One region of the Arthrobacter sp. JZ12 genome, then DNA from elsewhere that is predicted to be linked to it. Evidence: predicted binding sites of a transcription regulator. Region 1 holds the regulator's gene; each other region holds the start of a gene.
What was found. Region 1 encodes LexA, which represses DNA repair genes until DNA is damaged. Its sites were predicted from a motif close to TCGAACANNTGTTCGA; they were not measured.
Positions count from the first base shown of each region.

Region 2: a site for LexA is predicted at 1,299-1,314, ahead of GC088_RS02930 (HNH endonuclease signature motif containing protein). Genes of this name have one in related genera too.
Region 3: a site for LexA is predicted at 1,460-1,475, ahead of ruvA (Holliday junction branch migration protein RuvA). Genes of this name have one in related genera too.

Region 1 covers NZ_CP045246.1:1,265,219-1,267,480, forward strand. The annotation lists gene GC088_RS05885 (ATP-dependent DNA helicase) at 1-618, shown strand, start outside; gene lexA (transcriptional repressor LexA) at 636-1,343, opposite strand; gene GC088_RS05895 (LysM peptidoglycan-binding domain-containing protein) at 1,700-2,122, shown strand; gene GC088_RS05900 (histidinol-phosphate transaminase) at 2,226-2,262, shown strand, end outside.
Region 2 covers NZ_CP045246.1:595,338-597,599, reverse strand. The annotation lists gene aztA (zinc ABC transporter ATP-binding protein AztA) at 1-677, shown strand, start outside; gene GC088_RS02935 (GNAT family N-acetyltransferase) at 674-1,210, shown strand; gene GC088_RS02930 (HNH endonuclease signature motif containing protein) at 1,327-2,262, shown strand, end outside.
Region 3 covers NZ_CP045246.1:1,530,471-1,532,732, reverse strand. The annotation lists gene ruvB (Holliday junction branch migration DNA helicase RuvB) at 1-764, opposite strand, end outside; gene ruvA (Holliday junction branch migration protein RuvA) at 764-1,393, opposite strand; gene ruvC (crossover junction endodeoxyribonuclease RuvC) at 1,540-2,112, opposite strand; gene GC088_RS07080 (YebC/PmpR family DNA-binding transcriptional regulator) at 2,137-2,262, opposite strand, start outside.

The DNA.
Region 1 (2,262 bases):
TATGTGGCGAAAGACCTCCCGAAGCCTGGCCGGTCCACATCGGAAGAACAACTGGACGAACTCACCGCGCTCCTCAAGGCCTCGCACGGGGGAGCGCTGGGACTATTTTCCTCCCGGCGGGCCGCGGAGGAGGCCGCAGAGGCACTGCGTGCACGAGTCGACGTCGACATCCTCTGCCAGGGCGAGTCCTCCATGTCTGCACTCGTGAAGCAGTTCGCTGAGGAGCCTGATACCTGCCTGTTCGGGACAATGTCACTGTGGCAGGGCGTGGATGTGCCGGGTCATTCGTGCCGGTTGGTGGTCATCGACCGAATCCCGTTCCCTCGTCCGGACGACCCGCTGATGACCGCACGTACCCGTAACGTCGCGAAGAATGGAGGGAACGGCTTCATGAGCGTCGCGGCGACCCATGCAGCAGTCCGCCTCGCCCAGGGGGCGGGGCGACTGATCCGGGCAAGCGGCGACCGCGGGATGGTGGCCGTTCTTGACTCCCGCCTTGCAACCGCGGCCTATGGTGGGTTCCTTCGGGCCGCGCTGCCGCCCTTTTGGCCCACGACTGACAGGTCCACCGCACTGGCGATCCTGTCGAGACTGGCCGCGTCAGCGCAGCCGGCCTAGCGCTGTTCACGGAAGCGTCAGAGAGCCCGCATCACTGATACGACCTTGCCCATGATCGTTGCATGGTCGCCGAGGATCGGTTCATAGCTGGTGTTCTGCGGCAAAAGCCAGGTGTGGCCGTCGCGCTGCCGGAAGGTTTTCACCGTAGCTTCGTCATCAAGCAGCGCAGCGACGACATCGCCGTTCTCAGCATTGTTCTGACGGCGTACAACCACCCAGTCGCCGTCACAGATTGCGGCGTCGATCATTGAATCTCCCGAAACCCGGAGCATGAAAAGCTCACCGTGCCCAACCAGTTGGCGCGGCAGCGGCATGACGTCCTCAACGAGTTGATCGGCGAGGATGGGACCGCCGGCCGCGATTCGGCCAACCAGGGGAACCATCGCTGCATCAACAGCTGACGACGGCGACAGCTCGGGATCGGCCACAGTCAAGTCGGGCGCCTCGCGGGGGGCGTCCTCCGCGAGGGTCAGAGGCAGCAGGATCTCCATTGCGCGGGGACGCTTGGGGTCCCGGCGGATGTATCCCATCCGCTCAAGCTGAGCGAGCTGGTGCGTGACGCTGGACAAGCTGGCAAGCCCAACCGTGTCGCCGATTTCACGCATTGACGGCGGGTAGCCGTGGGCGGCCACGCTGCGCTGGATGGTCTCGAGAATCTTCTTCTGCCGAGGAGTCAGTCCTTTTGGCGTGGCACGACCCCGCGGGCGTCCCCGCCCGCGCTTGATGGCCGCGCCGGGAACCTCGGCCACACCCTCTGCCGCACTGAGATCTGCCACGAATTGCCATCCCTTTCCTACGGCTGGGAGACGTTGTTGCCGGTGCCTTCCCTGTTACCAGTGAACCGGCGTTGCCGGTGGTGCCGGCTCCCCAACCTGTTTTGTCGGTGGTGGGTGATGAGCTGGTTCCCGAAGCGGCCGGACCTTCACCCTTGCCAGTAACGCTAGGTCAGCGGGTGGGCCTTTTCAAACATTTGTTCGAGCGAGTCTCGACATTATTAGTTCATAGGTGCTAGAAATAAACGCAGGAATAGAACATAGCTTCGAAAAAAGCTCTGGACGGTCCACCAGAAAGGCAAGACACCATGTCGACGCTAGATATCGCCGGACACTCTCCCTTCTCAGGGGCACGCCTCACCGCAGTCGCACAGGCAGGCCCGGCGCGTACACCCCGCGAGGAACCTAGGCCTGTTGTATCGCCTCTGCGCCTAACCAGGCGCGGCTGGTTGGTCCTGGTGGCCCTGCCCCTTTCACTCCTTGCGGCTGCTTCGCTTGTTGTCGGTGCATTCTTCACTTCACAGGCGCAGGCGTCGTCCTCCCCGGGGAATTTCACGTCCACCGTTCACGTCAACGTTGCCGCCGGTGAAACCCTGTGGTCCCTGGCAGCAGAGTATGCGCCGCAACGCGATCCCCGTGCCGTGGTTGAGGAGATCGTTGAGCTCAACGCGCTGAACTCATCGACTGTCCAGGCGGGCCAGTCCCTTCACATTCCCGTAGCGCAGCCCTGATCACCTTCTCTTTCGCCGGGACAGCAGAACTTTCGCTGCCGTAACATCGCAGTCCGCTACCGCCGATTGTTGGTTGCCGGTTGCGGGGCATTAAACTCTGGTGGTGACCGATCAGCTTGAACGCCTTGGCCGACTACCAC
Region 2 (2,262 bases), 670 kb from region 1:
GCGGTGCGGTCTATTCGTATGGCGGGCGGCCCGCGGTGCAGGACATCTCGCTGGTGTTCCAACCCGGCATCCATACGGTTTTGACCGGAGCCAATGGGTCAGGTAAGTCCACGCTGCTTGCCCTGGCAGCGGGAGTTGTGAAGCCGCACTCGGGTACCGTCACGGTCACGTCGGGCCACCGACCAGCCTTCGTCATTCAGCACACCAGGACCTCCGAGTCCTTGCCGTGCACCGTTCAGCAGGCTGTGGAGATGGGGCGGTGGGCTCATCGGCGTTCGTTGTTGCCGCTTCGCCCCCATGACAGAACTATGGTGCAGGCGGCAATGGAACGGATGGGAATTGCCGACCTTCGTCGGCGGCAGTTGGTCGAACTCTCGGGAGGTCAGCGGCAGCGGACGCTCATTGCTCAGGGACTGGCACAAGAGGCAGACATTCTCATCCTCGATGAGCCCACCGCCGGTTTGGACAAGTCAGCGCACCAACTCATTCGCGCAGCTGTAGACCAGGAGTTGGCGCGTGGGGTCACGGTGATCGAGTCCAGCCACTCCCCCGAAGACATCGAGCGTGCAGACCGCGTCATCACGCTCGATTCCGGGCGCGTCATCTCGGATACAGGCCCCTCCCACACCCTGGATCGCCTGCCGGGAAGCACAATCGGGACTACCCTAGCTTCGTGACCGTAGTTATAGACCATGCCACCGCGAACGACTCCGGCGCTCTCGCCACGCTCGCCGGCATCACCTTCCCGCTCGCCTGCCCTCCAACCTCGCACCCGGAGGACATCCAGCACTTCATTTCGACGGAGCTTTCCGAGGAACGCTTCACGCAGCACATTGCGGATCCGGACAAAATCCTGCTGTGCCTGCGTGAGGACGGACATCTGCTGGCGTGGAGCATGCTGGTGAAGGGACTGCCGAAGGATGAGCAGGTCAGGTCCAGCCTCTCCATCTTTCCCACCGTCGAGCTGAGCAAGTTCTATGTGCACCCGTCGCATCACGGGCAGGGGTCGTCGTCGCGCCTGATGGAAGCGTCCCTGGAGGTCGCTGCGGCCGGAACCGAGGCCCAGGGCATCTGGCTGGGCACGAACGACCGTAACGCGCGGGCCATCAGGTTCTACGAGAAGCACGGGTTCACCCGGGTCGGGGCCAAGACCTTCCAGTTGGGGCGCAACGTCGAGACGGACTTCGTGCTGGAGCGGTCGCTGGCGTAGCGGGTGGATCTGCCTGTAGTGCCGTCGCGATGGATGTGGAGAAACAGTGTCGCACTACTCCTCCACATTGCCCCGATTCCCTAGGGACTAGTACACGCCTTCGATAAAATTTCGGTATGGCTGCCGGGGTGCTCACGTTGGACGGGAAGGATGTCTCCTTCCTAACAGAGGTGCATGCCGATCTGCTGTCCCACGTTCAGAAGTTCGAAGCCGACTACCTTGGGCTGGATGGCGCCAAGGTCGCGGACGCGCTGGTTGAGATCGAGAAGGTCTCGAAGATTGTCGAGCACCTCCAGGTGGTTGCTGCCAGGGCCGTTGAGGACCACGGGCTTGCAACCAATAATCAGCAGGACTCCTACCGAAGTACAGCGGACTACCTTCGGGCGAAAATCGGTGTCAGTCGCAGCGAGGCCAACCGCCGACTCCGGCTTGGGAAGGACCTGTTGCCCGAAGTTCCTGGGCCGGGTGCTTCAGTTGAGGCGCCGATGCCTGTGCTCGGTGCTGCCGCATCTGCTGGTGAGGTCAGCGGGCGGGCGGTCACCATCATTCGCAACGCCATGGATAAGGTACGCACCGTTGCCACTCCCCAGCAATTGAAGGCGATGGAAGAGCATCTGACACTCCAGGCAATCGAATCGGATGAAGATGTGCTTCGGGCACTGGCCCGTCGCTGGGAAAACGTGCTGGATCAGGACGGGCAGGAGCCAACGGACAAGATTTTGAAGGCCCGGCAGGGTGTGTTCCTGCGCGGCCGACGACACGGGCTGCATTTCCTGGAGATTGGTGCCACTGACGAGCAGTTCGAGCACCTCATAACCGCGATGAACACGGCCACCAACCCGCGCGTGCACGGTGGCGATGACGCCAACGGGCTCGCGGCTACGGCCGAGGTGAGCGCCGATTCAGCGAGCGAAGCGGCAATAGACGGCGACGGCGACGGCGGACATAGCCCTGATCGCCCCACCCGCGCGCAGGGGCTGCTCGACGGCCTCGTCACGGCTTGTCGTGTTGCCCTGGCCGGCGATGGACTTCCAGCAACCGGAGGACACCGC
Region 3 (2,262 bases), 270 kb from region 1:
ATGTCCAGCGCCGCACCGGCACTGCCGGCATCGATGACGTCGACGGCGTGAACCAGTGCCCAGTCGCGAACCCGCCGCAGAAGACGGTTGGCGATACGGGGTGTTCCCCTGGATCGGCCGGCAATCTCCGCAAATGCCGCCGAGTTGACCCGCATGTCCATCATCATGGCCGAACGGCGCAGCACCAGTTCGAGCTCCTCGGTGGAGTAGAACTCCAGATGCCCGGTGAAGCCGAACCGGTCGCGCAGCGGTCCCGGCAGGAGCCCGGCCCGTGTTGTTGCCCCGACAAGGGTGAACGGCGGGAGGTCCAACGGAATGGCGGTGGCTCCGGGCCCTTTGCCCACCACGATGTCTACCCGGAAGTCCTCCATGGCCATGTAGAGCATCTCTTCGGCCGGCCGGGACATTCGGTGGATTTCATCGAGGAACAGCACCTCGCCGTCCGTCAGTGAGGACAGGATCGCGGCAAGGTCCCCCGCGTGCTGGATCGCCGGGCCGGAGCTGATACGCAGCGGCGCGTTCATCTCGGCGGCAATGATCATTGCAAGAGTGGTCTTGCCCAGTCCGGGCGGACCGGACAGCAGGACGTGGTCCGCGCTGCGCCCCCTCAGGCGCGATGCTTCCAGCACCAGGGACAGCTGCCGTCGCACACGAGCCTGTCCCACAAAATCGTCAAGGTTCTTCGGCCTGAGCGCCGCTTCGACTGCGCGATCCTCAGGATCCACCGCGGGAGAGACCAGCGGCTGTTCGTTGTCCGCCGCCATCAGCCCACCGACGTCCGGGCAGAGCTGCGGGCGCCGTCCTGGCCGAGCCTGCGCAGGGTGAGCTTGAGGATTGATCCGACGTCACCGGAGGCTGCGGTCTCCGGTGATTCCTTGATCGCCGCGTCGATGGCCGCACCCGCGTCCTTCTCCGACCAGCCCAGGCCCATCATCGCGGCAAGAACTTGACCCTGCCACGCATTCCCGGGCGTAGCCGGAGAGCCGGATTCCAGCGGAACCAGCTTGTCGGCGAGCTCAAGAACAATGCGTCGGGCTCCCTTCGGGCCGATACCAGGCACCTTGCTGAAGGCCTTGTCGTCACCCGATGACGCCGCTATCCGGATGGCTTCCGGGGTGTGTACCGCAAGAACAGCAAGCGCTAGCCGCGGCCCCACTCCGCTCACGCCCAGCAGGGTCTCGAAAACCTCGCGCTCCTCGGGCCCCGCGAAGCCGAACAGCGTCATTGAATCCTCACGGACGATCAGCGCGGTGGATACAGTGGCCTGCGCGCCAACATGCAGGCCGGAAAGTGTCTGCGGCGTGGCCTGGACCTGCATGCCGAACCCGTTGACATCGATGACGGCGGAATGAAGGCCCACGTGGCTGACGGTTCCGGTCAGAGAGCTGATCATGCGCTGGTGCTCCAAGGTAAGGCTTGACGATGCAAGAAGTGGGTGCGGGAAGTCGTGTGAATATCACCGAACATATCTACGAATGAGCCTACGGCACCGTCCCACAAAAGATGAGCGCCACACCGGCCGCCGGTGAATCCGGAGATTTAGCGCCGCCGTCGTGCTTTTGCTTCCGCTTCCGCCCACAACCGCTGCGCGGGGGTCTGCCCCGAACCGCCCTGCGCGCGGGCCGTGGCGGAAGCTCCGGTCCGCCAGGCATGCGTGATCGCCAGGGCAAGCGCGTCTGCAGCGTCCGCAGGAGTGGGCGCGGTTGTCAGCCGAAGGATCTTGGTGACCATCTTGGTGACTGCGGCCTTGTCCGACTGCCCGTTTCCGGTGACCGCAGCCTTGACCTCAGTGGGCGTGTGCAGCGCGACCGGTATGCCGCGTCGCGCGGCTGCAGCGATGACGACGCCGGACGCCTGTGCGGTGCCCATCACGGTGCTCACGTTCAGCTGGCTGAAAACGCGTTCGACGGCGAGGACCGCCGGTGAGTGGGAATCCAGCCAGGATTCAACGGACTCCGCGATCATGAGCAGCCTGCGGTCCAGGCTGACGTCGGCGGGTGTACCTACTACGCCGACGGAAACGAGGGTAGCGCGCCGGTTCGGCTCCACGTCGACCACCGCGAGGCCGCAGCGCGTCAGTCCCGGATCCACGCCCATGACCCTGAGAGTCACGGCGCGGATCCGGGGAAGGCCGAACTAATCGTCGCTCTCCAGCTGGGCGAGTACGTCATCGCTGAGATCAGCGTTCGAGTACACGTTCTGGACGTCGTCAAGGTCCTCGAGAGCATCGACGAGCTTGAGGAACTTCCGTGCAGCGTCGGC